DNA from 3 places in the Neobacillus sp. SM06 genome. Region 2 is predicted to be linked to each of the others. Evidence: predicted binding sites of a transcription regulator. Region 2 holds the regulator's gene; each other region holds the start of a gene.
The links. Region 2 encodes CtsR, which represses protease genes until heat stress. Its sites were predicted from a motif close to ATGGTCAATAAAGGTCAAACA; they were not measured.
Positions count from the first base shown of each region.

Region 1: a site for CtsR is predicted at 3,321-3,341, ahead of clpP (ATP-dependent Clp endopeptidase proteolytic subunit ClpP). Genes of this name have one in related genera too.
Region 3: a site for CtsR is predicted at 2,107-2,127, ahead of clpB (ATP-dependent chaperone ClpB). Genes of this name have one in related genera too.

Region 1 is NZ_JBNWEO010000005.1:68,773-78,944, reverse strand. It holds gene ACQYAD_RS00570 (sugar-binding transcriptional regulator) at 1-827, opposite strand, end outside; gene ACQYAD_RS00565 (glutaredoxin family protein) at 979-1,212, opposite strand; gene rpoN (RNA polymerase factor sigma-54) at 1,234-2,529, opposite strand; tRNA gene ACQYAD_RS00555 (tRNA-Arg) at 3,049-3,120, opposite strand; gene clpP (ATP-dependent Clp endopeptidase proteolytic subunit ClpP) at 3,348-4,007, shown strand; gene ACQYAD_RS00545 (HPr family phosphocarrier protein) at 4,056-4,313, opposite strand; gene whiA (DNA-binding protein WhiA) at 4,344-5,294, opposite strand; gene ACQYAD_RS00535 (gluconeogenesis factor YvcK family protein) at 5,380-6,366, opposite strand; gene rapZ (RNase adapter RapZ) at 6,363-7,256, opposite strand; gene ACQYAD_RS00525 (NUDIX hydrolase) at 7,276-7,734, opposite strand; gene trxB (thioredoxin-disulfide reductase) at 8,189-9,148, opposite strand; gene ACQYAD_RS00515 (tetratricopeptide repeat protein) at 9,232-10,172, opposite strand, start outside.
Region 2 is NZ_JBNWEO010000017.1:141,573-151,744, reverse strand. It holds gene radA (DNA repair protein RadA) at 1-1,338, opposite strand, end outside; gene clpC (ATP-dependent protease ATP-binding subunit ClpC) at 1,442-3,877, opposite strand; gene ACQYAD_RS14010 (protein arginine kinase) at 3,891-4,964, opposite strand; gene ACQYAD_RS14005 (UvrB/UvrC motif-containing protein) at 4,965-5,504, opposite strand; gene ACQYAD_RS14000 (CtsR family transcriptional regulator) at 5,838-6,299, opposite strand; gene ACQYAD_RS13995 (IS6 family transposase) at 6,467-7,906, shown strand; rRNA gene rrf (5S ribosomal RNA) at 8,880-8,996, opposite strand; rRNA gene ACQYAD_RS13985 (23S ribosomal RNA) at 9,078-10,172, opposite strand, start outside.
Region 3 is NZ_JBNWEO010000013.1:453,246-463,417, forward strand. It holds gene clpB (ATP-dependent chaperone ClpB) at 1-2,092, opposite strand, end outside; gene ACQYAD_RS07305 (YjzC family protein) at 2,203-2,382, opposite strand; gene ACQYAD_RS07310 (Crp/Fnr family transcriptional regulator) at 2,696-3,388, shown strand; gene ACQYAD_RS07315 (YwiC-like family protein) at 3,420-4,142, opposite strand; gene mobB (molybdopterin-guanine dinucleotide biosynthesis protein B) at 4,368-4,922, opposite strand; gene ACQYAD_RS07325 (molybdopterin molybdotransferase MoeA) at 4,910-6,175, opposite strand; gene ric (iron-sulfur cluster repair di-iron protein) at 6,401-7,099, shown strand; gene moaA (GTP 3',8-cyclase MoaA) at 7,257-8,273, opposite strand; gene ACQYAD_RS07340 (Crp/Fnr family transcriptional regulator) at 8,633-9,331, shown strand; gene ACQYAD_RS07345 (TIGR04053 family radical SAM/SPASM domain-containing protein) at 9,399-10,172, opposite strand, start outside.

The DNA.
Region 1 (10,172 bases), on a different contig from region 2:
TTGAAGTAATAACCAAACGCTTCCCCGGTTGCTTTTTCCTTTTTGATTTTTTCCAAATCTTCAGGGCTCGTTTTTCGGCGTCTGGCCATTGTCATAGCATCTCCAATCCCGTGCAAAACCATGCTTGCCGACTGGATCAGACCGAGTACTTCATGAATGGCTGGCTCTCTGATCAATGATTCATAAATGTCCGGGCTGACCTGATCAGGGACATAGAGAACCCGATGCCTGGAGTTGGTATGTGCCGCCATATTGGAGCAAATCGTGTTTGCCTGATTCTGGACGTCTTCGCCGATTCCGCCGCGTGCCGGGACAAAAAGCAATTTCTTTTCGCCAAGTTCAGGGGTAAGCATTTCAGCAACGGCAGCCATCGTGGAGCCGCCAGTCACAGCGATGATATTTTCTCCGTTTAGCAGCACTTTCATGCAGGATGCACAAGCCTTCCCAAGCTCATTTTTAACCATTGGAGACTCATCTACATCGCCCGGCACAATCATTACCCTATGGATCCCGAGCCGATGCTTTAGTTCCATTTCCATTACGTCTATACCCTTAATTTCCCGCATAATGCCTTCAAGATCTTCCAGCAAGTTCTTTCCTTCAAGCGTTAACCGCATTCCGGCACTGCCTGCTGTAAGTAAGTTTTGATCCTTAAGGAATTCTACCTCACTCCGAAGTGTTCTTTCTGTAAAACCAAGGCTTGCAGCAAGGCTTCGTCGGCCAACAGGTTGCATCAAACCTATGTACCTTAGAATGGAGTAGCGTTTCTGAATAACTTGTAAAAGATCGGGTAATAATTTTCGTTGAATATCAATAAATTCCCGCATGAATTCATGCCCCTTTAATTACATGTAGTTGGTCGGTTCACATCCCGCGTAGACGTATTATGTCCCACTACAATCAAAAAAAATTACCCCTGGCACATTTTTCATTCTAGCAGGAGTACTATGCGATTTCAACTATTATCCTTTGGGTTTTTCACTGCAAACGTTTACTTATGTCAAACTTGTTAACAAATCCATATGTGACCACATCCCCGTCAATTACAACAACGGGAATCATCAAACCATATTGCTCTGTGAGCTCATCACTTTGCGCGATATTTTTTTCTTCAAATGAAAAAGAAAGTTCGTTTTTCAATTCCATTAAGTCTTGTTTTGCTTTTTTACATAAATGGCAGCCGTCACGGGTGTACAAAATAATATGGTGCATCGCCCACATTCCTTTCGATCGTTAATACCGTTTCCGTTTGGCGGAAGATGGAATTCCTAACTGATCGCGGTATTTAGCAACCGTCCTCCGCGATAGCAGAATCCCGTCGCGATCTTTTAGTAAATCAACCAGCTCTTGATCTGAATAGGGCTTTTGCTTATCTTCGCGATCTACAAGGCGCGCAATCAAATTTTTCACCTGAGAAGATGAAGTGCTTTCATCTGAAACAGTCTGAACCGTACTTGTAAAAAAGAATTTTAACGGGAAAGTTCCATTTGGGGTCTGCACATATTTTTCCCTTACAGCACGGCTGATTGTCGATTCATGAACGGCCAGCTCGTTCGCCATTTCCTTCATTGTCATTGGCTGCAAAAATTCCGGGCCTTTTCGAAAAAAATCCAGCTGTTTTTCAACGATTTTTAAAACGACTTTCTTCACCGTTTCTTTTCGTTGTTCAATGCTCTTGGCAATCCATTGATAGTCTTGATACTTTTCCTGCAAAAATTGCTGCACGTGCCGATCACCTTGAGCCGAAAACTTTTGATAATATTGGGTATTGAACTCGATTTTCGGCAATGCTGCCTCCCACAAACGGACGGAAAAATCGCTACCATCCCATTCAATCACTGCATCCGGAATCAGGTATGGTGGTGAAGCAGCCGTATATCCCGCGCACGGTTTCGGATTAAGTTTCTGGATAAAGTCCGAGACCGCCTGGATCTCCTTTAATGTAACCTGCAATTCTTTCGCAATCATTTTCCACTTCTTTTCAGCGAACGGAAAAAAATAATTCTCAAGAATCGTGATCGCCAGTTCATTTTCCGGTTCCTTCCGTTTTACCTGCAGCAGCAGGCATTCTTGTAGACAAGTTGCTCCAATTCCGGCTGGTTCAAGCGTTTGAATGATGGCAATGCTTCTTTCGACCATCGCCTGAGGGACATGCAATTTTTCCGCAAGTTCCTGTACTCTCCCTCTAAAGTAACCGTTTTCATCTAAGTCTCTAATCACCATCCGAATGAGAGCCAATTGCTCAATCGAATACTTTTTGACGTCTAATTGGTCAATCAAATCGTCTTCAAGGGAAAAAGGGGTATCCGCAATTTGCTCCACCCAATCGGTTTGTTGTTTATCGGTTTTTACTCGTTTTGCCCGCTGGCGTCTTTCGATTGTGAAAAGGGGATTTTCCAACGCCTTCGCTTCCAAAAACTCGGTCAGTTCCTGTGTTGAGTATTGCAGCAGCGCAATCGCCTGCGTCAATTCTTGTGTCATCGCCAATTTCAATGTCTGCTGCTGCCATAAACCAGTCTTTAAATCCATCTTCGCACCCCCTTTCTCTATTTTACATGACGATGATGATTTGGTGTAGGGGGGAAAAGAAAGGGGTATTGGTTGGGGGTAATTCAGCATGGATTAATTTCTAAGATATGTATTTCATTTTTTTTGAATTAGAGATCTGCTACTTTATAAACCATGTCTTTTAAGAAATAATCTATTTTTTCATGATCTTCTTTTAACCTCTGCCCGAACTGCTTATAAGAAGAAAAGAAACATGTAAAATCTTCAATTAAGTGAGGATTTACTTTCGATATTTGCAACAATTTCATCCATTGTCCTTCCCTTTTATCTATTTATTTCAAGACTTTTTGTGAATTGACTTTGATTGTACCATTTTTAATCAATAGTATTGCAATAAAAGATCTTCATCATTTTAACAATTTTTGCATTTTGTTCACAGATAAAATGATAGCTATCAAAAATGCAAAAGAATACAAAGAAAAAAAGTTCCTATGCCTGTACAAAACTCTTACAAACATAGGAACTTATTTGTTTTTCGTACGCCCTCGTCAGGACTCGAACCCGAATTTCAAGAACCGGAATCTTGCGTGCTATCCGTTGCACCACGAGGGCAAATAATGCAAGCGACTTTTATATTATATGCGATGTTTGTCCGTTTTGCAAGGGGGGAAATGTTTAAAACCTGTAAACTTGGATATGATGAATTTGAGGTCTTTTTACTAATTAAAAATTTGTGGCAGTCTTCCTTTTTGGTCAAGCGCTTTAAGCTTACGAAATTCTTCAAAGTTTGTCGAGCGAAACAAGAGCTGATTTGTTTGACCTTTATTGACCATTAGTGTATGATTACAGTACGAACGATTTTCAAAACAAGTTACATATTAAAGGAGGAACAGGCAATGAATTTGATCCCTACCGTAATCGAACAAACCAACCGGGGTGAAAGAGCCTACGATATTTATTCCCGTTTGTTAAAAGACCGCATCATTATGCTCGGCAGCGCAATTGATGATAATGTTTCCAACTCGATTGTAGCACAATTATTGTTTCTAGAGGCGGAAAACCCGGAAAAGGATATCACCCTATATATTAATAGCCCAGGCGGCAGCATTACTGCCGGGATGGCGATCTACGACACGATGCAGTATATTAAACCGCAAGTTTCAACCGTTTGCATCGGTATGGCTGCATCCATGGGGGCCTTCCTTCTTGCAGCTGGTGAAAAAGGCAAGCGCTATGCCCTTCCAAACGCGGAAGTGATGATCCACCAACCACTTGGCGGCGCACAAGGCCAGGCGACTGAAATCGAAATTGCGGCAAAACGGATTCTTTTCCTTCGTGAAAAATTAAATACGATTTTAGCAGAACGCACAGGCCAGCCGCTTGAAGTCATCCAAAAAGATACGGATCGCGACAATTTCATGACCGCTGAACGTGCTCTTGAATACGGCTTGATCGACCACATTATTACCCGGAATGAACAGTCAAAAGAAAAGAAATAAGTTTTGACTAAGAAAAAGAGTTTGACAAATCTTTGTCAAACTCTTTTTTTAATTTTCTTTTTGAATATAATCGCTTAAAGCTGCGATGGCAGCCTGTTCGTCATCACCATTGGCAATAATGCTAACCATTGACCCGGAACCAACCGCAAGGCTCATTAACCCCATAATGCTTTTCGCATTTACCTTTTTTCCATCCTTTTCAAGAAATAGTTCAGCTGAAAAACGGTTTGCTTCCTGAACAAACAGGGCAGCCGGACGGGCTTGAAGTCCGGTTTTTAATCTTACTTCCACTTGTTTTACGACCATTTTTTCCAAAACCTCCTCAATTTTTTCTATCTATTTTTTCGGAACCGTTTCACCGGCTCTGATTTTCTCCGCAATTTCATCGATTTTTCGCAAACGGTGATTGATTCCCGACTTGCTGATCGCACCCCCGGAAACCATTTCCCCTAACTCCTTCAATGTTACATCCTGATACGTTACTCGGAGTTCGGCAATTTCCCGCAATTTTTCGGGCAGCACCTGCAGCCCGACTGTCTGCTCGATAAACCGAATATTTTCAACCTGTCTGAGCGACGCGCCAATCGTCTTATTTAAGTTGGCCGTCTCGCAATTGACAAGGCGGTTCACCGAGTTGCGCATATCCCTGACAATTCGGACGTCTTCAAAGCGGAGCAGTGCATGATGGGCACCAATCACGTTTAAAAATTCCGTAATTTTTTCGGCTTCTTTCAAATACGTGATATAGCCTTTTTTTCGTTCAAGCGTCTTGCTGTTCAGCCCAAACATATTCATTAATTCACATAAAGAGTCATTATGCTCCTTATAAAGTGAAAAAATTTCCAAATGGTACGATGACGTCTCCGGGTTGTTAACGGAACCGCCGGCAAGAAAAGCACCCCTTAAATAAGAACGCTTACAACATTTCTTTTTGATTAAATCTGTTGAAATATCGTGGATGAAGGTAAATCCTTCGCCAAGGATTTTTAAATCCTCCAAAATTTCTCTTGCCTGCTGGGCGAGGCGGACAATGTAGACATTGTTTTTCTTTAGCCGCATTTTCTTGCGTACGAGCAGTTCTACTTGCACATCATAGCTTTTTTTAATGAGGGTATAAATTCTTCTGGCAATCGCCGCGTTTTCCGTTTGAATATCGACTACCAGCTTGCGATTCGAGAAGGATAGCGATCCATTCATGCGAATTAATGCGGAAAGCTCGGCGCGGCTGCAGCAGGATTTAACCTCAAGCGTCGTTAATTCTTTTTTCGTTTCCGAAGCGAAAGACATCCTTTCACCCCCCTACTTGCTGGCACTATTGCCATTCATCCGCTTCTCTTACTGCATTTTTTGAAAAAAATCAGCCAGCCATCTATTAATACGCTTCAAACCGATTTTTGGTTTCAGCAATTAGTAAATTATATAAAATTTCGGCCACCTTTTTTGGGTCATGTCTCAGTGCTCCATGCTCCAAAATAGCAATATCACCATGGACAACTTCCAAGCCTAACTCAAATAGTCGCGGAAGATCGTACTGAACTGGGTGTGCCAGTTCTTTTTTATACCGAAGCACAACATCGGCTGGAATCTCTTCATTGTTGACTAAGATCGTATCGATAAAGGGACAATCCAGATGGTCAAAAATGGCCTTAACGTGGTCGCTTGCTGTGAATCCAAGTGTTTCACCCGCTTGTGTCATCAAATTGCAAATATAGACTTTTTTCGCGCGTGAGCGGCAAACTTCTTTCCCTAGCATGGGAACAAGCAGGTTTGGAAGAATACTTGTATACAAACTTCCTGGGCCAATAATAATCAAGTCAGCCTGGCGAATCGCCTGTATCGTTTCCGGAAGCGGCTCAATGTCGTTAGGCGTTAAAAACACCCTGTGGATTTTTTTACCCGAATAGGGAATTTTCGATTCACCGGACACAACCGTCCCATCTTCAAACTGGGCATTTAAGACAACACTTTGATTCGCTGCCGGCAATACCTTGCCACGCACATTCAACACTTTGCTCATTTCTTGTATCGCATGAACAAAGTTCCCTGTTATCGATGTCATCGCAGCCAAGATCAAATTTCCTAATGAATGGCCGGATAGTTCATTGGATGTTTTGAACCGATGCTGGAACATCTCTTCAATCAAGGGTTCCACATCCGATAAAGCAGCTAAAACATTGCGAATATCACCTGGAGGAGGAATATGCAAATCATCGCGCAATCTTCCTGAACTGCCGCCATCATCTGCAACCGTTACAATTGCGGTAATATCAACAGGGTACTTCTTCATCCCTCTTAATAAGACAGGGAGGCCTGTTCCACCGCCAATGATGACAATTCTAGGCTGTTCCAATTGACTCATTTTGTCGTGTCCTTTCTCCTCTCAATGTCACGGTGCGTAATTTGGGTATGGTAATCTTTTTCAAAATGGCGACCAATATATTCCGCCAGAGCGACAGAGCGATGCTGCCCTCCGGTACACCCAATCGCAATTACAAGCTGGGCTTTCCCTTCTCTCATATAATGAGGAAGCATAAAACTGAGGAGCTCTGTCACTTTTTCCAGAAATTTTTGTGTTTCACTCCATTTTAACACATAGCTGGATACATCTTCATCCAAGCCCGTTTTTGGCCGCATATGCTCAATATAATGCGGATTGGGTAAAAAACGCACATCGAATACAAGATCAGCATCGATCGGAAGTCCGTATTTAAAGCCAAACGACATGACATTGACGGTAAAAATGGTTTTCTTGTTCAACGAAAATTCGTTTAAAATCTTTTCACGAAGTTCGCGGGGCTTCATTTGCGATGTATTGTAAATCAGCTGGGCTCTTCCTTTTAACTCCTCAAGCAGTTCCCGCTCCAGCTGTATTCCTTCAAGCGGAAGGCCTGACGGTGCAAGGGGATGGGTTCTCCGTGTTTCTTTGTAGCGCCGAACAAGCGTTGAGTCGTCTGCATCCAAAAACAAAATTTGCGGTGTCACCCATGAAGTTTCTGCCAAATCATCCAATGCTTTAAAAAGGTGATCAAAAAATTCCCGACCGCGCAAATCCATTACAAGCGCTACTTTATTCATCTTATTCCCGGATTCCTTCATCAGTTCTAAAAATTTCGGCAGCAAAGTTGGCGGTAAATTGTCAACACAAAAGAAGCCCAAATCTTCAAAGCTTTGAATGGCTACGGTTTTTCCCGCTCCGGACATCCCTGTAATGATGACCATTTGCGTATCGCTTGTCGAACCGGTACTCATTTTAATTCCTCCTATTTAATCAGCTCGGATCCAATCGATAGCTTATTAGTTCAAAATCGTGTGTATACGTAAACGTTCCATAGATGATCCCTTTTCCGTGAACCATGTAATCAAGAATATGGTGATCGCCCGGTGCCATTGGCAAAGAAGCAATTTGATCAATCGGCTGCCAAGCCAGTTTACCCTCAACACTTTCCTCAAAACGCACTCCATCCGAGTCCGTCGCCATGAAGGTAAACATCATCCACTCGGAAGTGACTTGATTGTTTTCTTTCATAATAAAGGTAAAAACGCCTTTTAGTTGTGGATTTTTCAGATAAATTCCTGTTTCTTCCCGGAACTCCCGAACACAGGAATCGCGTACGGATTCCCCAGGTTCCATCTTGCCGCCTGGAGCCACCCACCAGCCGCGCCGGGGCTTTTGAAGCAACAACACTTGATTATCCCGCAACAAGACACAATTGGTGACACGCTGCATCTTCCTCACCTCAACCGCTATGTACAACTTTTTCGTAAAATAAGCTTATTGATTCTTTTCATTATACTATTTTTCAAATTCAGTCACAATGAATAACAAATTTGTTGTTTTTGTTACTAACGGTGCTGACCTGCAATTTTTGATTGGCTAAAAAAAGAACACAGGTGGTTCACCTGTGCGAAAAGGATTATATTTTAAAGGGGGTCAATTACTAATATTATCATACCCTGCCAATATTTCACTCTTGTTACAAAAGAATTAAAAGCCGGTAACGTTTTTGTGAAGTTTTTGTAGTTAGCCCCGTAACTGGGGTGAGGAAGGGGCCCCAATGACCAATTTGTCGAAAAATCTTGTGAAACGGGCGTTTGAAAGGTACTCTAACGGCCGGTTTGTCGAAACAAAATTGAGAAACGGGCGTTAGGATGGTACTCTAACGCCCGTTTTGCTGAAAAACCTATTTTGCTTTCGCCGCTTCTTTTAGCTCTTCAACATAGTGCTGAGCACTTTGCGCGGCGATGCTGCCATCACCTGTAGCGGTCACGATCTGGCGCAACGTTTTTTCGCGGATATCGCCGGCAGCAAAAATGCCGGGAACTTTTGTTTCCATTTGCTCATTCGTTTCAATATAGCCGTTTTCATTGGTAATTCCAAGGCTTACAAACGGCTTTGACAACGGCAGCATGCCGACATAGATAAAAACCCCGTCTGCTGGGAATTCCTGTTCAGAACCATCCACGGTTGATACAAGGGTTAAGCTTCCCACTTTGCCCTCTTTCGCATGAATTTCTTTTACAGTGTGATTCCAAATAAAATCGACCTTTTCATTGGCAAATGCCCGATCCTGCAAAATCTTTTGGGCGCGCAGCTGATCGCGGCGATGCACGATGGTAACTTTTGAAGCAAAGCGTGTTAAGTAAACTCCTTCTTCAACCGCAGAATCACCGCCTCCGACAACAACCAGCTCTTTGCCTTTAAAAAACGCTCCGTCACAGACTGCGCAATAAGAAACACCGCGTCCGCCCAGTTCTTTTTCACCGGGAACGCCTAATTTTTTGTATTCTGCGCCTGTTGCAATAATAACAGAATACGCTTTGTATTCTTTTGAACCGGCAACGACCGTTTTGTATTCACCGTTATCAACGATTTCTTTAATATCGCCGTACGCGTATTCCGCGCCAAATTTCTTCGCATGGTCAAACATTTTTGTTGATAAATCCGGCCCTAAAATACTTTCATACCCTGGATAGTTTTCCACTTCTTCCGTATTGGCCATTTGGCCACCTGGAACGCCGCGCTCGATCATCAGGGTGCTTAAGTTTGCACGTGATGTATAGACAGCCGCAGTCATGCCGGCAGGTCCTGCCCCTGCGATGATGACATCATAAATTTTTTCATCGGACATGGTTTTGTTCACTCCTTTTGAAACTTGCCTAAACGATATTATTTCCTTGATAATCCTATCCTATAAAACAAAGATTCCTTCGTCCAAATATCTGCTCATTGTAAACAACTGTTCACCAATTTTACATATTTGCCAACTGTCGCAGCAGAAAGACCATACCGGTCGGCCAGTTCCTGCTGGGAGCTTTTTTCATTGCGTAATTTTTTCCACGTATATTCGGTAGCCGCAGCCCAGGCATGGGTGTTTTTTAAATCAAGCCCTTGGTACACAGCTTCTGGCAAAATGGAAAACCACATTAAAAACAAGCCCGACTCCAGTGTCCCAATTGGCTGATAAAATTGGTAAAGACATTTCGCAATTTCATGGCCCGGCAAAGAGAGTGAAGAATCTTGGTTCATCACGAATGCTGCATATTCCCGCTCCATATCATCCAGTTGATCGATCGGAACGGAAGCAAGCATTTTCTCCCGCTGGTCGGATACGGAAATCAGAAAAAGGGAAAACAACCGTTCCTCCGTTTGCCCGCTTTTCAGCTTTTCAGAAATGTAATGCGGGCGGTTTTCAAACTCATCGTCTTGCCAAGGTTCGCTCCCTGCTTTATCCGGATTCATTTCGATGACTTTTTTCCAAATTGTTTTGGCGAAAACGGTATTCCCTGTTCGATAGCTAGCAAAAGACAGCCAGTAATAGAAAGGGCCTTCTCCATCAAAACCGTATTTATAAAGCTTTTTTAGCCAAAAATAAGCAAGATCAAACTCGCCGACTAATGCGAAGGTCGCTCCCAGTTTGAACTGATGCTCGGTGGCAAGCGGCTGAATTTTTTTAAGCATTTTCAACAGCTTTGCGGCCTTTTTCGATTGCTTGCGGTAATGGGCAAAAACAAGCAGGTTGCACAATGCGTGTAGGTTTCCGGGGTTTTGCTCCAATACGTCGTGCAAAATAGCTTCGGCTTTCTTTACTTCGCCCAAATAAAAATAGGCAAGCGCGAGATTATTGTAAGCTGACCAATATTCCGGGTACTCTTTGATAACGGTTT
Region 2 (10,172 bases):
CCCAATCAGTTCAATCCCTGCCGGAGCTTGCCATCCACTTAGATTATTTCTAGGTAAAATGACTCGTTCAAACCCTAGCTTTGCAGCCTCTTGAACCCGCTGCTCAACTCGCGATACCCTTCTGATTTCACCCGTTAATCCCACTTCTCCAATAAAGCAGTCCGTTGGCTTCGTCGGCTTATCCCGGAAGCTGGAAGCAATGCTGACAGCAATCGCTAAATCAATTGCCGGCTCATCTAATTTTACTCCTCCAGCAACCTTCAAATAGGCATCTTGATTTTGCAGAAGCATTCCCACCCTTTTTTCTAAAACAGCCATCAATAAAGGGACCCTGTTATGATCAATGCCCGTTGCCATTCGCCTTGGATTTCCAAAACTTGTCGGTGAAATCAATGCCTGGATTTCCACTAATACGGGACGTGTTCCCTCCATTGAAGCAACAACAGTGGACCCTGCCGCTCCGCGTGACCTTTCTTCAAGGAAAATCTCTGAAGGGTTCTCGACCTCTTCCAGCCCAAATTCTTTCATTTCAAAGATGCCCATTTCATTGGTCGAACCGAAACGGTTTTTGACAGCCCGCAAGATTCTGTACGTATGATGCCTTTCCCCTTCGAAATAAAGAACGGTATCGACCATATGTTCCAGCAATCTCGGTCCGGCGATCGAACCCTCTTTTGTCACATGCCCGACGATAAAGATGGCAATCCCTTTCGTTTTACCGATTCTCATTAACTCGGCCGTACATTCTCGGACTTGGGAAACGCTACCCGGTGCAGAAGTGACTTCCGGATGATAAATCGTTTGAATCGAATCTATGATGACAAATCCCGGGCTTTCATTTTCAATCGTTCGATTGATCTGTTCCAGATTCGTTTCAGCATAGACAAAGAGCGTATCTGCCGAAATAGCCAATCGGTCGGCACGCAATTTCGTTTGTCTTAAGGATTCTTCTCCCGATATGTACAAAACTTTATTGCCCTTTCTTGCCAACTGTGAAGAAACTTGCAACAGCAGCGTTGATTTCCCAATCCCCGGGTCACCGCCAATTAACACAAGGGATCCCTTTACGACGCCGCCGCCCAAAACACGGTTCAATTCTTTTAAGTCTGTCAGGACTCTCGGCTCACTCACTGTTTCGATCGAAGTAATGGGGGCAGGTTTTGACAAAGCAGCTGTTCCCCCCTGCGAATGGGCAAACGCTCCACGACGGTTGGATCCTGTCACTTCGACTTCTTCCACCATTTTGTTCCACTCTCCACAGCCAGGGCATTTTCCCATCCATTTGGGTGATTCATAGCCGCATGCCTGACACATGAACTTCGTTTTTCTTTTTACCATCAACTTTCTTCCTTCCATTAAAAATACAAAGAGGTACACGATGAACAATATTTACGTGTACCTCTTATCAGTTTCCCTTTAATAATGGTTAAAGTGTAAACCTTTATTTGACAAGACTTGTTTGTGTCCGGACAACAAACTCATCATCAGCTACATCAATTACCGTATGCTGCCCTATTTTTAATGTTCCTCTTAAAAGCTCTTCTGAAAGGCGGTCTTCAATGTGCTTTTGAATCGCACGGCGAAGCGGACGTGCTCCATATTCCGGATCATAGCCTTCTTTTGAAATTTTATCTTTCGCTGCATCTGTTAATTCAATCGAAATATCCATTTCTTTTAGACGTTTAATTAGCTGATCAGATAGCAGCGTAACAATTTCCTGTAAATGTTTTTTCTCTAGCGCATGGAAAACAATGATTTCATCAATCCGGTTTAAGAATTCAGGGCGGAATGCTTTTTTCAGCTCTTCCATCACCTTGCTCTTCATATCTTTATAATCCTGCTCGCCGTCTTGAATATTAAATCCAACGTACTTGTTCCGTTTAAGAGCCTCTGCGCCCACATTGGAAGTCATAATCAAAACGGTATTGCGGAAATCAACGGTTCTGCCTTTTGAATCTGTTAAGCGGCCATCTTCCAATACTTGCAATAGAATATTGAAGACATCTGGATGCGCTTTTTCTATTTCATCAAGCAGAATAACGGAGTAAGGCTTTCTGCGAACTTTTTCCGTTAATTGTCCGCCTTCTTCATAGCCGACATATCCCGGAGGTGAACCGACTAGCCGTGATGTTGAATGTTTTTCCATATACTCCGACATATCAATGCGAATCATCGCATCCTCGTCGCCAAACATTGCCTCGGCAAGGGCACGGGCAAGTTCTGTTTTACCAACACCAGTCGGACCAAGGAAGACAAATGAGCCAATTGGCCGCTTTGGATCCTTTAATCCTGCCCTCGCACGGCGAACAGCCTTCGACACTGCTTTGACAGCCTCTTCTTGACCAATCACGCGCGAATGTAAAATCTCTTCCAAGTTTAACAGCTTTTCTGTTTCTGTTTGTGCCAGTTTGGAGACCGGGATTCCCGTCCAGCTGGAAACGACGTTTGCAATATCTTCAACTGTAACTTCACTATTTTCTTGTCCTTGTTTTTCTTTCCAGTTCTTTTTCGTTTCTTCGAGCTGTTCACGCAACCGCTGTTCCGAATCTCTCAATGAAGCTGCTTTTTCAAATTCCTGGCTTTGCACTGCTGCATCCTTCTCTTTTCGGACTTCTTCCAACTTTGCTTCCAATTCCTTTAGATTCGGCGGCGTTGTGTAGGAACGAAGCCGCACTTTTGAACCGGCTTCATCAATTAAGTCGATTGCTTTGTCCGGTAAAAAGCGGTCGGAAATATAGCGGTCGGACAGTTTAACCGCTGCTTCAATCGCATCATCTTTAATGGACACGCGATGGTGAGCCTCATAACGATCCCGCAAACCTTGTAAAATTTGAATCGATTCTTCAAGGGTCGGTTCATCAACACGGATTGGCTGAAAACGCCGTTCCAGTGCAGCATCTTTTTCAATGTATTTCCGATATTCATCAAGCGTCGTTGCTCCGATGCATTGCAGCTCGCCTCGGGCTAAAGAAGGCTTTAGAATATTGGAGGCATCAATTGCACCTTCAGCACCGCCGGCACCAATTAACGTATGAAGCTCATCAATAAACAAAATAATATTGCCTGCTTGACGGATTTCGTCCATTACTTTCTTTAAGCGATCCTCAAATTCACCTCGATACTTTGTGCCTGCAACCACGGTTCCCATATCAAGGGTCATAACGCGCTTGTCACGCAGAATCTCTGGGACTTCATTATTCACGATTTGCTGGGCAAGCCCTTCAGCAATCGCCGTTTTTCCAACGCCCGGTTCGCCGATTAAGACGGGGTTGTTTTTCGTCCGGCGGCTGAGCACCTCAATGACCCGCTGAATTTCTTTTGCACGGCCGATGACTGGATCCAAGCTGCCTTCACGGGCAATTGCGGTAAGATCGCGGGCAAGGCTGTCTAATGTTGGGGTATTCGCATTTGCCGATGCACCGCCTTGGTGTCCTCCAGTTTCGTTGCTTCCTAATAACTGCAGGACTTGCTGACGTGCTTTATTCAGGCTTACTCCAAGATTGTTTAGAACCCTTGCAGCCACACCTTCGCCTTCCCGGATTAATCCGAGTAAAATATGCTCTGTTCCGACATATGAATGTCCTAGCTTGCGTGCTTCATCCATTGAAAGCTCAATCACTTTTTTAGCCCTTGGTGTATAATGAATCGTTTGTGAAGTATCTTGGCCTTTCCCAATTAAATTTTCTACTTCTTTTTGAATTTTTTCTGCTCCAAGGCCAAGACCATAAAGAGCTTTTGCAGCAATTCCTTCACCTTCCCTTACTAGTCCAAGCAAAATATGCTCCGTGCCAATATTGTTATGTCCTAGACGAATTGCTTCTTCCTGTGCCAACGCCAACACCTTTTGGGCTCTTTCAGTAAAACGGCCGAACATCATATTGATTTCCTCCTTACTTTTTATCTTGTTCCATCATTAACCTTTCCCGAATAAGGGCGGCTCTTCGAATATCCCGTTCATGCGGTCTTAACGGCCCGCCGGCATACAGCTGAAGAAAACCCGGTTGAGTTAAGATCATTAATTCATTTAAAATAGTTTTGGAAACATTCTTGATGTATCCCATATCAATCCCAAGTCGAACGTCTGATAAACACCTTGCTGCTTCTTTCGTTTCAATGATGCGGCTGTTCGTCAAAATCCCATAAGATCGATACACCCTGTCTTCTAATTGTATGTCCGAAGTTTTTCGTAATGCGTCACGCGCAGACCTTTCTTGAGAAATCAATTGGCTAACAACACTTTGTAAATCTTCAACAATATCCTGTTCCGATTTTCCCAATGTTATTTGGTTTGATATTTGGAATATATTCCCTAACGCTTCACTGCCTTCACCATATATTCCTCTTACCACTAATCCTAGCTGATTAATCGCCGGTATGATCCGATTCAGCTGCTGGGTTAAAATTAACCCTGGCAAGTGCATCATAACGGATGCCCTTAGCCCAGTTCCTACATTTGTCGGACAACTGGTCAAATATCCACGCTCTTCATCAAACGCATAATGTAGGCGCCCTTCAAGCCAGTCATCCATATCATTGGCTGTCTGTAAAGCTTCAGAAAGCTGCAGACCCGGAAATAAACATTGGATTCGAAGGTGGTCTTCCTCGTTGATCATTATACTTACTTCTTCATTTTCTGTTACCAGGCAGGCTCCATATGGTGAATCTTCTGCCAATTGAGGGCTAATGAGGTGTTTTTCAACCAACACCCTTTTTTGCAGTGGCTGCATTTCATCTATTTTCAGTAATTCCATTGATCCATATTTCTTAAAACCTGCTTCTTTATGAATCTCTTCCATTTTTTCAATGACAGCTTTTGCTTCTTCATGAGAAAAAATGGTTGGAAATTTAAATTCTTCAAAATTCCGAGCCAAACGAATGCGCGAACTTAAAACAATATCTGAATCAGGCCCTTCTTCACTCATCCATGAACTAATTGCTTGACTGATAAATCGTTCGAGTGACATTTATTCTTCCCCCCCTGCCGCTTCTTTCTCAAGGGAACGAATTTCGTCTCTAATTTCAGCTGCTTTTTCAAATTCTTCGTTGGTGATTTTTTCCTTCAACAAACCTTTAAGCTCTTCAATTTTTTTGCGCAAGTGAATCCCCCCACCTGCCCGCTTTGGAATTTTCCCGTGATGTGCCCAATTCCCGCCATGAAGCCTTCTTAATACAGGCTTGAGCTGTTCTTTAAAAGTCTCGTAGCAATGGGAACACCCGAAGCGGCCTGCATTAACAAATTGCGGATAGGTCATGGAACACTTTTCACATTGCAGTACTTCCTCTTGGTGAAAAGCATTTTGATTGGGGTGTTGGAAGGCGGGCTCCATATTCAAAATGCCTGCTAGTAAATTGTTAAATGAAAAACCTGAACCTCCGTGCAGCATAAACATTTCACCTTTTTCTTGGGCACATTTCTCACAAAGGTGAACTTCCGTTTTTTCTCCATTTACGATTTTCGTAAAATGAAGCGTTGCCGGGTTTTGATTGCACTCCTGACAGATCATTTTTCCCCCTCCAGCTCGCTTGGCATTAAATCAGAATTAGTAACGATATATTTTGTATGCGCAATTCAACTGTACTTCAAATTTTGTTCAAAAGTCTTGTCAATCGCCGAGTTTTCTTTAACATTATCATTTGCATTGATTAAGTTCGTTACAATATAGCAGATTTCCTGCTTTCTGCCATTGATGTTTCCCTCAATAACATTGATTATAATGGGGCTGGCATTTAACCTCGGCTAACCCTGCAAACAATCCAAGTTTGTGATTACTGTAAATTCGGATCATATTATAAACAGATTTTCTCAGCTGTCTTTTCTGCCTACCTGCTGCTGCTGTTTATTTAAATTTTAATGTTGTCAACATCGCTTTAAGCATCCGTGCCCTCAGTTCATCCCGATATGGCAATTCGATGTAAAGAACAGATCTGTCGATAACACTAAGCATAATTTTCGCTTCTCTTGTTGTAATAATTTCCTCTTGCACAAGCCGATAAATAACATCTTCGGCACTTGCCTGGCTAATCCTGTTATCAAAAAGTGACAATAAATGGTCAATTAGTTGGGCAGCATCATGAGATTGAACTTTCATGATTCGAATATAGCCTCCGCCGCCGCGTTTGCTTTCGACGATATATCCCCGTTCAATAGTAAATCGAGTATTAATGACATAGTTTATTTGAGATGGTACACACTGAAATTTATCCGCAATCTCACTTCTCTTAATTTCGACTAAATCCTCTTCACTCATTTCTAAGACATGTTTTAAATAATTTTCAATGATATCGGAGATGTTTCTCATCTACGCACCCCCTATCTGACTTTGCGTATTGTCAAAAGTTATATATTAAAAAGTTAATAAATCCTTGATTTAGTGGGCTTTAAAATGCAAAAAACTTGCCACCCCCTAAAATCTAAGGATAATTGAGGTTACCCCACACACAACATCCCAGATTGGAAGTGACAAGTTTGTACCCTCAATTATTAACTTATTTAATGGAATTTATCAAGCATCAAGATCAGGTAATTCGAACATTACTTACACTTCTCGTTGGAAAGGGTATGTTTGAAAAACCTGAAGAAACGCCTGTTAATAAACCTTATCGAAAACTTCAAGTCGATGAACTTCCTATCATCGAAACCTTTGAAAAACTTGATTATCAAAAACTCCTCACCGATTATCTTGAGAAAAACGGTAAACCCTTAAAACCGGTTCAAAGACGTTCAAATACAAAAGCAATTGTACCTAAGTCAATGAACTGTCCAGCGTGTGGTGCTCCATCGGATTATCTTTATGCCAATAATGGAGGCAAAGGACAGTATCAATGTAAGGTATGTTCCTGCCTTTTTAACAATAAGAGTCGTTATTTGAAAGAGGCTATTCTTAAGTGCCCTCATTGTTCAAAAACCCTTGAAAAAGTTAAGGAGCGACAAGATTTTGACGTGTTCAAGTGCAAAAATAACGATTGTCCCTATTACCAAAAGAAACTAAACGGCATGTCTTCCAAAGAAAAGAAACGGTTTAAAAAGGATCCGCAGGCATTTAAATTACGATACATTTTTCGCCGGTTTCACCTTGATTTTAAGCCTCTTTCCAAGGAATCACCTGAACTTCCAGTAGTGGATTTGTCAAAGATTTACGCATCTCCACATACATTGGGGTTGATTCTAACTTACCATGTCAACTATGGCCTTTCAGCTCGTAAAACAGCTGCCATTATGCAGGATGTCCATGGTGTATCCATTTCACATCAAACGATTTTGAACTACGAAAACAGCGTCGCTCTTTTGCTTAAGCCATATATTGATCATTACCCTTACGAGCTTTCCGATCAATTTTGTGGCGATGAAACCTATATTCGAGTGAATGGTCACTGGCATTACTTATTTTTCTTTTTCGATGCGGTGAAGAAAATCATCCTTTCTTATCCGGTCTCACCGAATCGAGATACGGTTTCCGCTATTCGTGCAATGGATGATGTCTTATTGAAGATGAAAGAGATTCCAAAAGATTTAACCTTTGTGGTAGACGGAAATCCGATCTATCTGCTAGCCCAACATTTCTTCGCACAGCACGGCATTTCCTTTGATGTGAAGCAAGTGATTGGGCTGACAAACGACGATCCTGTTTCGACGGAATACAGACCTCTTAAGCAAATTATCGAGAGACTTAACCGCACTTTTAAGGGCAACTATCGTTCCACTCATGGCTTTGGGTCGGAACATGGTTCAGTTTCTTTTGTCACGTTGTTTGTGGCGTACTTTAATTTCCTTCGTCCACATGCAAGTTTAGAGGGCAAAGTCCCGGTAGTGAATCCAGAACTATCAGGGCTTCCTACAATGCCCGCGCGATGGACAAAGTTAATGGAATTAGCTCAACGCTGGATTATCCAGCAGCGGTCTACCTAACTTTTTGTTTAGCAGAGCCCTTGAATAAAACTAGCATCCGGCGAAGCGAACTCTTGACAAACCGAACTAGCCAATGGTTTAAAATGGAAAAACCAAGGGCTATTTAGCATGCCTTCTTTTTGTCCCCGTCGCCCTTGGTAAAGTAAACGCAAACCATTGGCGTGTTTGTCAAGAGCGGTTGCGGGGGCATACCCGCCCAGTAAATGGAAGAAATATTAAATCGCTAGGTAGTTTTCATAGAACTTTTGACACTACCTGACTTTGACTATATTTGACATTAATTATACATGAAAAACCAATGCCGGTGCAACGGTCTAATACTAAGATATTTTCTCCAACTATTTGAAGTGCAAAACCTGTTCCTTGCTAAAAAAATGGATCTTATGATTGGTGAGGATTTGAGCAAGAGTTGGACAGATGGACAAACAAGAAAAACCGGGCAAAAACCGCCCGGTCCTTTTTAGTTTGGCGGATAAACGAGGTCTGTTGATTTCCGCTCCAGGCACTCGCTTTCCGGGGGGCGTGCGGGGGAACCAGTAGTACCATTTCACCCTGAAAAATAGGGGAATTGGCCATTAGGGAAGCTAGTTATGACCGTTTTGACCCAAAAAACAGGAGAATTGGGCATTAGGGAAGCTAGTAGTGACCGTTTTGACCCAAAAAACAGGAGAATTGGGCATTAAGGAAGCTAGTTATGACCGTTTTGACCCAAAAAACAGGGGAATCGGGCATTAAGGAAGCTAGTTATGACCGCTTTGACCCAAAAAACAGGAGAATTGGGCATTAGGGAAGCCTCTAGTGACCATTTATCTTGATAAATATGAGAATTGGACTCCTTCATTTTTATTGGTATCTTTATGGCGATAAACGTCTCTATAAACCATTTTTTACCTTTTAATAGTCAAGAGATAAGTTAAGATATAAATTCTGATATTACAAAAAAGACAATCCTTTAAGGATTGTCTTTTTCTTTGCCTGGCAACGTCCTACTCTCACAGGAACTTGCGTTCCAACTACCATCGGCGCTGAGAAGCTTAACTTCCGTGTTCGGTATGGGAACGGGTGTGACCTTCTCGCCATTGCCGCCAAGCTATTTTGTTGAGGTTCATTCCCTCAAAACTAGGTAATCAAGAAGAAGTAAAAGAAGAACGAGTTCGCGCATTCAACTACATTGGTTAAGTCCTCGATCGATTAGTATCAGTCAGCTCCACACGTCACCGCGCTTCCACCTCTGACCTATCAACCTGATCGTCTTTCAGGGATCTTACTAGCTTGACGCTATGGGAAATCTCATCTTGAGGGGGGCTTCATGCTTAGATGCTTTCAGCACTTATCCCGTCCGCACATAGCTACCCAGCGATGCCTTTGGCAAGACAACTGGTACACCAGCGGTGCGTCCATCCCGGTCCTCTCGTACTAAGGACAGCTCCTCTCAAATTTCCTGCGCCCACGACGGATAGGGACCGAACTGTCTCACGACGTTCTGAACCCAGCTCGCGTACCGCTTTAATGGGCGAACAGCCCAACCCTTGGGACCGACTACAGCCCCAGGATGCGATGAGCCGACATCGAGGTGCCAAACCTCCCCGTCGATGTGGACTCTTGGGGGAGATAAGCCTGTTATCCCCGGGGTAGCTTTTATCCGTTGAGCGATGGCCCTTCCATGCGGAACCACCGGATCACTAAGCCCGACTTTCGTCCCTGCTCGACTTGTAGGTCTCGCAGTCAAGCTCCCTTGTGCCTTTACACTCTACGAATGATTTCCAACCATTCTGAGGGAACCTTTGGGCGCCTCCGTTACTCTTTAGGAGGCGACCGCCCCAGTCAAACTGCCCACCTGACACTGTCTCCCACCCAGAATTTGTGGGTGCGGGTTAGAATTTCAATACAGCCAGGGTAGTATCCCACCGACGCCTCCACCGAAGCTGGCGCTCCGGTTTCTACGGCTCCTACCTATCCTGTACAAGCTGTACCGAAATTCAATATCAGGCTACAGTAAAGCTCCACGGGGTCTTTCCGTCCTGTCGCGGGTAACCTGCATCTTCACAGGTACTATAATTTCACCGAGTCTCTCGTTGAGACAGTGCCCAGATCGTTACGCCTTTCGTGCGGGTCGGAACTTACCCGACAAGGAATTTCGCTACCTTAGGACCGTTATAGTTACGGCCGCCGTTTACTGGGGCTTCAATTCAGAGCTTCGCTTTGTGAGCTAACCCCTCCTCTTAACCTTCCAGCACCGGGCAGGCGTCAGCCCCTATACTTCGCC
Region 3 (10,172 bases), on a different contig from region 2:
GCAATAAAATATTAAATACTTCAGGATGGGCTTTTTCAACCTCATCAAGCAACACAACTGAATAAGGCCGTCTTCGAATAGCCTCTGTTAATTGACCGCCTTCTTCATAACCAACGTACCCTGGAGGGGCGCCGACTAACCTTGAAACTGTATGTTTTTCCATATACTCGGACATGTCAATTCTTGTCATTTGCTCTTCGCTATCAAATAACGATTCTGCGAGTGCCTTGGCGAGCTCTGTTTTTCCAACCCCTGTCGGTCCTAAAAATAAAAATGAACCGATCGGCCGGTTTGGATCTTTAATCCCAGCCCTTGCTCGCAAGACAGCATCCGTTACAAGCCTTACTGCCTCATCTTGGCCGATCACCCGTTTGTGCAAAAGGCTTTCAAGCCGGAGCAATTTTTCCCTTTCACCTTCCATTAATCTTGAAAGCGGGATGCCTGTCCATCTTGAGACAATAGTGGAGATTTCCTCTTCTGTCACTTCTTCCCGAAGCAGCCGCTCTTCATTTCGCGCTGCTGTCATTGCTTCCAAGTCTTTTAACTCTCTTTCAGCTTGCGGAATTTTTCCATGCCGCAGTTCTGCAGCCCTGTTCAAGTCATATTCATCTTCCGCTTTTTGCAATTCCCTGCGGAGCTTCTCAAGCTGCTCCCTTTTTTCCTGCAATTTTTGGATACTTTCTTTTTCTTGGAGCCAGCGGCCTTTCATTTCATCCGCTTGTTCTTTAAGATTGGCAAGTTCTTTTGTCAGCACCTCTAAACGCCGTTTGCTAACATCATCTTGTTCCTTTCTTAATGCCGCTTCCTCAATTTCCAACTGCATCACTTTCCGGGTGACTTCGTCAAGCTCTGTTGGCATTGAATCAATCTCCGTTCGGATCAATGCACATGCTTCATCAACAAGATCAATTGCTTTATCTGGCAGAAACCGATCCGTAATATAGCGATCCGATAAAGTTGCGGCTGCCACTAGCGCACGGTCATGAATTCTGACACCATGATGAACTTCAAATCGTTCTTTTAAACCGCGTAAAATTGAAATGGTGTCTTCCACATTTGGTTCTTGTACAAGTACCTGCTGGAATCTTCGTTCAAGCGCTGGATCTTTTTCAATATATTTACGATGTTCATCAAGCGTTGTTGCCCCAATGCAATGCAATTCCCCGCGGGCAAGCATCGGTTTTAACATATTGCCGGCATCCATCGCACCATCGGTCTTGCCGGCACCGACAATGGTATGAAGTTCATCTATGAATAATAGGATTCTTCCTTCGCTCTTTTTCACTTCATTTAAAACGGCCTTTAACCGTTCTTCAAATTCTCCACGGAATTTGGCGCCAGCAATCAATGCGCTCATGTCAAGTGAGAAAATCGTTTTGTCTTTTAGTCCTTCCGGAACATCTTTTCTAACGATGCGCTGGGCAAGCCCTTCAACAATCGCGGTTTTTCCAACACCCGGTTCCCCGATTAAAACCGGATTATTTTTTGTCTTTCTCGATAAAATGCGAATGACATTGCGAATTTCCGCATCTCGGCCAATGACCGGATCGACTTTTCCTTCTCTTACTTCAGCAACTAGGTCCCTGCCGTATTTTTTTAAGGCTTCATAGGTTGCTTCAGGATTTTGTGACGTCACGCGCTGATTCCCCCTTATTTCCTTAATTGCTTGTAAAACTTCCGCAGCAGAACCACCAAAATGCCGAAAGGCTTTTTTCAGTACGGAATCATCCACATCAAGCGCTCCAAGCAATACATGCTCAACGGACAAATACTCATCGGAAAACTGCTTTGCTTTTTCGTCTGCCTGAACAAAAATCCGCTGCAGCCTTGAACTGATATAAACTTTCCCCTGCTCAACACCCGTACCGCTTACTTGCGGTTTTTTCTTGATTTCGTTCTGCAAAAATTCAAGAACCTTTTCACTAGAGATGCCTGCTCTTACAAAAATAGCACGAAGTAGACTTTCCTCTTGGCTCATTAAGGAAACAAACAAATGTGGTTCATCGACTTCTTGATGATTTGATTTGATCGCTAACGATTGTGAATCGAGCAGCCCCTTTTGCAGACGTTCTGTCATTTGATTCAAATCCATCAAACGATCACTCCTTTTTGACCTTTTTTGACCTATTAACCCCATTATAGACCATGCATGTATGAAAGAAAAGCCATCGAGTTCGATGACTTTTCAACGTTTATCGCGCCTTATGGTTTTCTGCTGTACGTCCAAACGCGGTTATGATTGGATGTTTCCGGAAACGAATCTCCGTCGTTCAACTTGATTTTTTGCGGATGATTGACATTGCTGCCTGTTTCCCCAATTTCAATATAAACACCATTATTTGGCGCCTTTTGGCCTGGTTTGAATTGACGGTTTTGACCCAACTTCCATACCTCCTTACAAATTGAAGACAGTCGTTCATTTATAGCAACTGCGCCGCTAGCTCGTTCTTGGTTCGCGTACTGGCAGTTGACTTTATTATTTCCAGTTGGGCTTTTTTCTATTTTCAGCTTTCGACAAATATTTCCCCGGTAATAGAAATGTAATTATGACAAATCTATGAATTCATTCCCGCTAATATTGCGAATAATCGCAAATAAACAATATAATGATGTTATTAATATTTCGTTAGTAGCCTGTAAAACGGTTTATTCTAAAAGAGCGATTCAGTTCGCCCCTTATAAAGGTGGTTACAATATGCAAACGGTCAAAGAGCTACCGGCATCCATAAGTGAACTTTTCGAATTGGTCCATCACATAAAAAAAATTGAAAAGGGAACTTTTCTGTTCCAAGAAGGAAGCTTTGCAAATGAGCTTTTTATTCTCAAAAGCGGCATGGTTCATTTGACTAAAGTGATTCCAGACGGTAGGGAATTGAGTTTAAGAATGTGCACAACCGGCGATATCATTGGCGAGATTGATTTATTTTGTCCATCGCAGCGATATTTATTAACAGGAAGGGTTACAGAGAGCGGAGAAGTAGCTGTAATCATGAAAGACACGCTTGAAGAAAAGCTCTCGCATAACTTACCGCTAGCCTTGGAATTTATGAAATGGATGAGCCTCCAATATCGAAAATCACAAACGAAATTTCGCGACTTAGTTCTTCACGGGAAAAAAGGTGCATTGTATTCCACTTTAATCCGAATCTCCAACAGCTATGGGATAAACACCGCTAACGGCATCTTAATTCAGCTGCCGTTAACAAACCAAGAATTGGCAAATTTCTGCGGCACGTCAAGAGAAGTGGTCAACCGGCTGTTAAGTGATTTGCGCAAAGCGAATGTAATCTCAGTTGATAAAGGAACGATCACTATACACGATCTTGATTATTTAAAAGTTGAAATTGACTGCGAAAACTGTCCGATTGAAATTTGCAGAATCGATTGATGATACAAAAACAGCCTGCTATGGGCTGTTTTTAGTTTACGATGATTTGAACAGCCATGACCGCAAAGAAAAGTGCTGCATTTGCAATTTCATAAATCCCAACCATTTTGGTTGAGAGCGGTTTGCCGTAAAAACCAACTGCCCTGAGCAAGCTTGGCAAAACAGCAATAGCTGCGATCCAATAGCCAAACGCCAGCCAAATCAACGGCAGGATCAAGTGATAGATCCAAGAAAGCCATTTAAACTGCGGGTTCTTTTTTTCACGTATCATTGTTTTGACATAAAAAGTGCTGCCAATGAAAAAAAGCACGGATGCGGAAAAAACAAAGATGGATTCACCAGTGACAATTCGGCTGCTTAAAAAACTGCTTGCCAGACTGGCAAAAGAAAAGGCAAAAATCGCACTTAAATCATTCATAAACGCACGGTCTTTGTTTTGGGAAGAATAAAAAGCATTGATCATAAAAAAAGGAATCATCAGCAAACCAAAATAAACGACTGCTGGATTTTCAGCGAGCGGAAACAGTAATAATAGTACAGCCGGAATCAAATAGCGCGTTGTCCAGCCAATATAGAAGGCCGTTTTCTTCTTTTTAAATAAAAGAAGCATCGGATAGGTAGCCAAGTATAATAACACCCATCCAAGAAAAAACGGAACATCCTGCCAAACAAATCCACCTGCGATCACACCAAGCCAGAATGGAACCGTCACCATTGCCCAGGCTCCGTGTTGTTTTGGCATAAATAATTTCATCCTCCACCCTCCTTTCACTCACCCCTACTATAAGTCAGGAATCAGGAAAATTAAGTGAAAGATGTCACATGAATCGAAGCCATTTTGGCGATTTTATTAACTTTTTCAATGCAAAAAAGAAGGCTTCCGCCTTCTTTTTCCGATTCTATATCAACAAACATATTTTCCCCTACTTCTAGTATAACGGAAGCAGCAGGAAATTGCATTAAAATTGTAACAAAATTGTCATTTTTTCGACTGAGAAGGAATCCTCTTTACTTGCTCCTCAATGTATTGAACCGTCCAGGCTACCCCTTGCTGGTCATTGAGAAGAAAGGACGGAGCAGTGGAGATGGATTCAATCTGTTTTTGCAATGCTTGTTCCCACGCCAGCACGATTTTAATATTGCTGATGAAATGAAGTAATTCAAGATCTTTTTTTTCTTTTACCAGCAATAGTTTTGGATAATTTTCCTTTTTGTGACCTTCAATTAAAAGGATGTCAGGCTGAAAGAAACGGATTAGCTGAATTTCATCGGCTAAATTCCATGACGGCTGATCCGCTTGCAGAATCAACCTCCCGCCACCCTCAACAACTGCCGCTAAGGCGCCAGCAACTACATGCTGCACAGAATCCTTCGTTTCAACGACTTCAGGCCGGCCGCCATGACCATGATGCTTGATCACCGCCACCTGCCTGCCCAACTTGTTCAATTCCTTTATCAATGTGGAAACAACCGTCGTTTTTCCACTATTTTGGTAACCAACAACTTGGAAAATAAAAGGATTTACCAAGGCCACTCACTGCCGGTTTGATCCTCAAGCAGCAGGATTTCCACATCTGTTCCTACTTCATACCCTCTTGTGCCACCAGGAAGAATCATCAGCGAGTTGGCGCCTGCAAGGCTCATAATAATATTTGATTTATCCACACCACTCGGCGATACTTTTAACCTGCCTTCCTCGATCGTTACAGTGCTGCGGACAAAGCGGGTAAAAGGATTCGCTTTTGGAAAATCGGCGCCAAGAACAGCTTTTTCTTTGCGTAAATGCGGTTTTGGTGAAAACAGCATTGTCCGAATGATCGGACGGGCAAACAATTCAAACCCAACATAGCAGGCAGATGGATTGCCGGATAGACCGAACAAAACTTTGCCATTGTACTGTGCCACGGTTGTCACACTTCCAGGACGCATTCCCACTTTGTTGAACAACACTTTTGCCCCAAGCTTTTCATAAATGGCCGGCAAATAATCAAAATCACCTACAGAGACCCCCCCGGTGGTTATGAGCAGGTCAACTGTTTCAATCGCATCCTTAACTGCTTCAAAGCATGTATCGAACACATCAGGCAGTTTGCCGAAGTACTGTACTTCCCCTCCCGCCCTTTCAATTTGGGCGATAATCATATGGGAGTTGCTGTTGCGTATTTTTCCGGGAACGAGCGGTTCATCGACTTCAAGTAATTCTGTGCCGGTTGCGAATAAGCCAATGATCGGTTTTTTGGCAACTGGAACTATCGCATAGCCAAATGTTGCAAGCATTGCTTGAATACCAGGGTTAATCCTTGTCCCCTTTTTCACCAACACTTCGCCTTCTTTTGCATCCTCAGCACGAAAGGACACATTTTCACCTTTTTTTAAGTTGCGCTTAATTGTAATATAGGGTTTGCCGTTTTTTTCAGATGTTTGCACCACTTCGAGCATAGCGACGGCATCAGCACCTTCCGGCATCATTGCACCTGTCATAATTCGTACAGCTTGGTTTTCTTTTACTACTTTATCTGATACGGCACCTGCACCAATATGATCAATCACTTCTAATTCGACTGGGTTTGAAAGTGATGCAAGGCTTGTATCAACACTGCGGACGGCAAACCCGTCATAGGGAGCACGATCAAAATGCGGCACATCGTTTGTTGCTGTCAAATCTTCAGAAAGAAACCTTCCATAGCTTTCATCAATTGTTACGTATTCCGTTGCACCTTGTACTCGTGTCTCCATTATTTTTGCCACCGCTTCACTCACGGAAATAGGCTTTCTTCTCTCTAACATGGTTATCAGCTCCTAAAAGCATGTAAATGAATTCATTCAACCGATTTTCTCACTTTAAGGGTATACGAAACTTTTAAACATGGCAAATTTTCAAACCAATGTTCGAAAAATTGTGCGATAGTACAAAAAGAACCAAAAAAATCATCCTTAAAATGTGATGCATATCACCAAAATGATGATCGGGTTCCGTTATTCTTTTAATAGAAAAAAAAGGAGGAATGAAGGATGAGCTTTCCTTTTAGTGAAAACACCCTTGTGAAAGATATTGTCAATGAACTGCCAAAATCAAGTGATTTATTTAAAAAACACCGAATCGATTTCTGCTGCGGCGGAAATATTCCACTTGCAAATGCTGCCGAGGAAAGAGGACTTGATCCAAAAACAATTGTTGCCGAGCTGCAAACTCTTTTCACGGCAAGCGAACCAAACGAAAATGAAATGGAAGAATGGATTCATTCCGATACACGTTCATTAATCGAGCATATTGTTTTAGCATACCATCGCCCACTTGAAGAAGAGCTAGCAATGTTAAGCCCGTATGTAACAAAAGTTGCCCGTGTTCACGGGGAGAACCATCCTGAGCTTTTAAAAGTTTATGAACTGTTTTATGCCTTTAAAAAGGAAATGCTCGAACACACGGCAAAAGAAGAGGAAACAGTATTCCCGCTTATTCAACAGCTAAATGATGGCACCGCACCCAACCGGGAAGAAGCGATCAACGCGATTGTTGAATTGGAAAAAGAACATGATGCCGCAGGGGCAATCTTAAAGGAACTGCGTGATGTAACAGCAGATTACGAACTTCCTTTTGACGCTTGCGGTACATATCGTTTAGTATACAAGCGCCTGGAGGCACTCGAAGAACAAACTTTTATGCATGTCCATTTAGAAAATAACATTCTCTTCCCGCGCTATACAAACTAAGAAGGCGAACGCCTGCTGCCGATTATGGCAGCAGGCGTTCATTATTTTAAAGAAAACTTGCCGATTGTCGAGCCTTTGGCTAAATGAAAACTCGCCGACTGGCGAGTCCTTTGGCTAAAAAAGATGGGCCGCATCCAGCAAGCCCATCTTTCCTAAGTTAACCGCCAATATAGGACATTTCGATCTTTTTCCGGTTAGAAGCTGTCGCTAACGTCCTTTCATCCGAATAACGGTCTTTGCGGCCGCCCCAGATATCAATGATTCGATTGCGAAGCTCTTCTTCTGTAGCCCCGTTTCTCATCATATTTCGGATATCATGGCCATTTCCGTTAAACAAACAAGTAAAGATTTGTCCGTTCGCTGACAGCCGTGCCCGAGTACAGCTGCTGCAGAACGATTCCGAAACCGATGTAATAAAGCCGACATCCACTTTCGTTCCTTTGTAATGATACAGCTTCGCCACTTCACCAAAATAAGCAGGTTCAACGGGTTCCAACTCATACTGTTGTTTTAACAGCTGATAAATTTCCTTCTTCGTAACAACGTCATCCATTTTCCAGCCGTTTGTTGAGCCGACATCCATGTATTCAATAAACCGAAGTTGCAGACCTTCTCGCTTGCAAAAATCGGCCATTGGAATAATTTCTGAATCGTTTAAGCCTTTTTTTACAACCATATTAATTTTAACGCCCAATCCAGCCTTTTTTGCCGCTTCAATTCCGTCAAGCACCGGCTTTGTACCTACTTTCCGGCCGTTAATTTTGCCAAACAGTTCATCATTGAGACTATCAAGGCTGATATTCACCCTTTTAAGTCCTGCTTTTTTCAAATCACCGGCAAGCTTTGGAAGCATTACACCATTTGTCGTTAACCCGATATCCGACAATCCTTCAATTTTTGAAAGCTTCTCAACTAGCAGGGGCAAGTCCTTTCTGAGAAGGGGTTCACCGCCAGTTAAGCGGATTTTTTCAACTCCAAGCTGAACGAAAAGAGTTGAAATCCGTTCAATTTCTTCATATGTTAACAAAGCACTTTTCGGCAAGAAGGCAAATTCCGGTCCAAATTGATCGGCCGGCATACAATATTGGCAGCGAAAATTGCAGCGGTCAATGACTGAAATCCTTAGATCCCTTAAAGGCCTGTTTAATGTATCTTTAATAATGGTTTTTCCCATATTTATCAACTCCATTATTTTAAAAACCAGTTATCCGGCACATTTCGGAAGCAAGATAACAGTTAATTTTTTCCCTTAAAAAACTTTCTTAGCTCTATACTTATGTTGCCAACTATGATTTATTCGGCAAGCTAATCTCTTATTTTACTTTCTCATTTACCCTGTCGATGTAAAGATTATCACATTTCGCTTCAAAAAAACATTTTTTTCAAAAGTTTTCACTATATTGTCATTGTTAATATCTTTTATTTGGCTAATCTTGAGCTACAATGGTTTTAGAAATGAATTTATCTAGTTCAGCAGTGATGAAACTGTTTGCCTGTAGGCAATTTTTATCATGAAGAAGAAGGTGTAGATGAATGATGACGAATATGAAAGCCACTCACTCCATTCAAATTAAAGAGCTGCTTCGGTTTGCTGACCGAAAATTCACAGCGGATCGCGGAACTTATTTGTTTCAAGAAGGAATGAAAGCAGAAGAGCTTTACATCATCTTGTCCGGTAAAGTTCAAATCAGCAAAATTACTTCTGACGGCCGGGAACTGTCCTTACGTATTTGTGGTGCGAATGATATTTGCGGCGAACTCACTTTATTTACCGATGAACCTAAATTTTTACTAAGCGCAAAAGTTCTGGAAACAACTGAGGTTGCCGCCATTCGAAAAGATTTCCTTGAAACGGAAATTTTTCAAGATAGCACTCTTGCATTTGAATTTATGAAATGGATGAGCGACCATTTTCGCAAAACACAAACAAAATTTCGCGATCTTGTCTTAAACGGGAAACGCGGCGCTTTATTTTCGACCTTAATTCGCATGTCCAATAGCTATGGAGTAAAGCAAAAGGACGGAATCCTAATCGATCTGCCTTTAACCAACCAGGAGCTTGCCAATTTTTGCGGCACCTCCAGAGAAAGTACAAACCGCATCTTAAGTGAATTAAAACGGGATCAGATCATTTCGATAAAAAAAGGGAAAATTTCAATCCTTGATCTGCAGTATTTGAAAGATGAAATCGGTTGCGAAAATTGCCCGGCGGTTTATTGCAGCATCGAATAGTTTTTGATAAAGAAGGGACGGCATCTGCCGCCCCTCTTTTTATTGATCAAATGCTGACCCAGTTTTTTTACCCTTGCATTTGTTTTTCCCTTAATGCTTTCGGGATATAAATGCAAAAAGGTTCGCTTTCTAAATAATCTCCTGTGACCGCATATGCTCTTGATCTTGACCCGCCGCACACATGGCGGAATTCGCAAACACCGCATTTCCCTTTATAAAGATCCGGATTGCGCAGCGATTTAAAAATCGGCGATTCACGGTAAATTTCAGCGAGCGGCGTTTCGCGTATATTCCCTGCTTTTACCGGTAAAAGCCCGCTCGGATATACGTCGCCAATATGGGAAATAAACACAAAGCCGTTCCCATCGTTTACCCCTTTTGGCGCCCGGCCAAGCCCGTCAATCGAGCCGGTTAATCCCTGTTCAGTCAAGGCATTTAAATAGTTGATTTCCTGCCTCTGGTCTTTTGCCTCCCGCATTTTTTGCTGGATCACAACACGCCGGTAGTGCTGTGCTGCCGTGGTTTTAATGTCAAAGGAAACACGCTTGCTCAAATCATACAGCCACCTGAATACTTTTTCATGCTCTACCGGTGAAATCATGTCTGATTCCTGTCCTCTTCCTGTTGGCACGAGGAAAAAGACACTCCAGAGCACACAGTTTAATTCTTCTACTACTTTTGCCATTTCATCTAAAAAATCAATATTGTACCGGGATATTACGGTATTGATTTGCACCGGAATCTCCAGCTCATGCAAATACTTAATTCTTTCAAGCGTAAGCTTGAATGAACCAGCTGTCCCTCGGAAATGGTCGTGAATTTCTGCCGTCGGCCCGTCAAG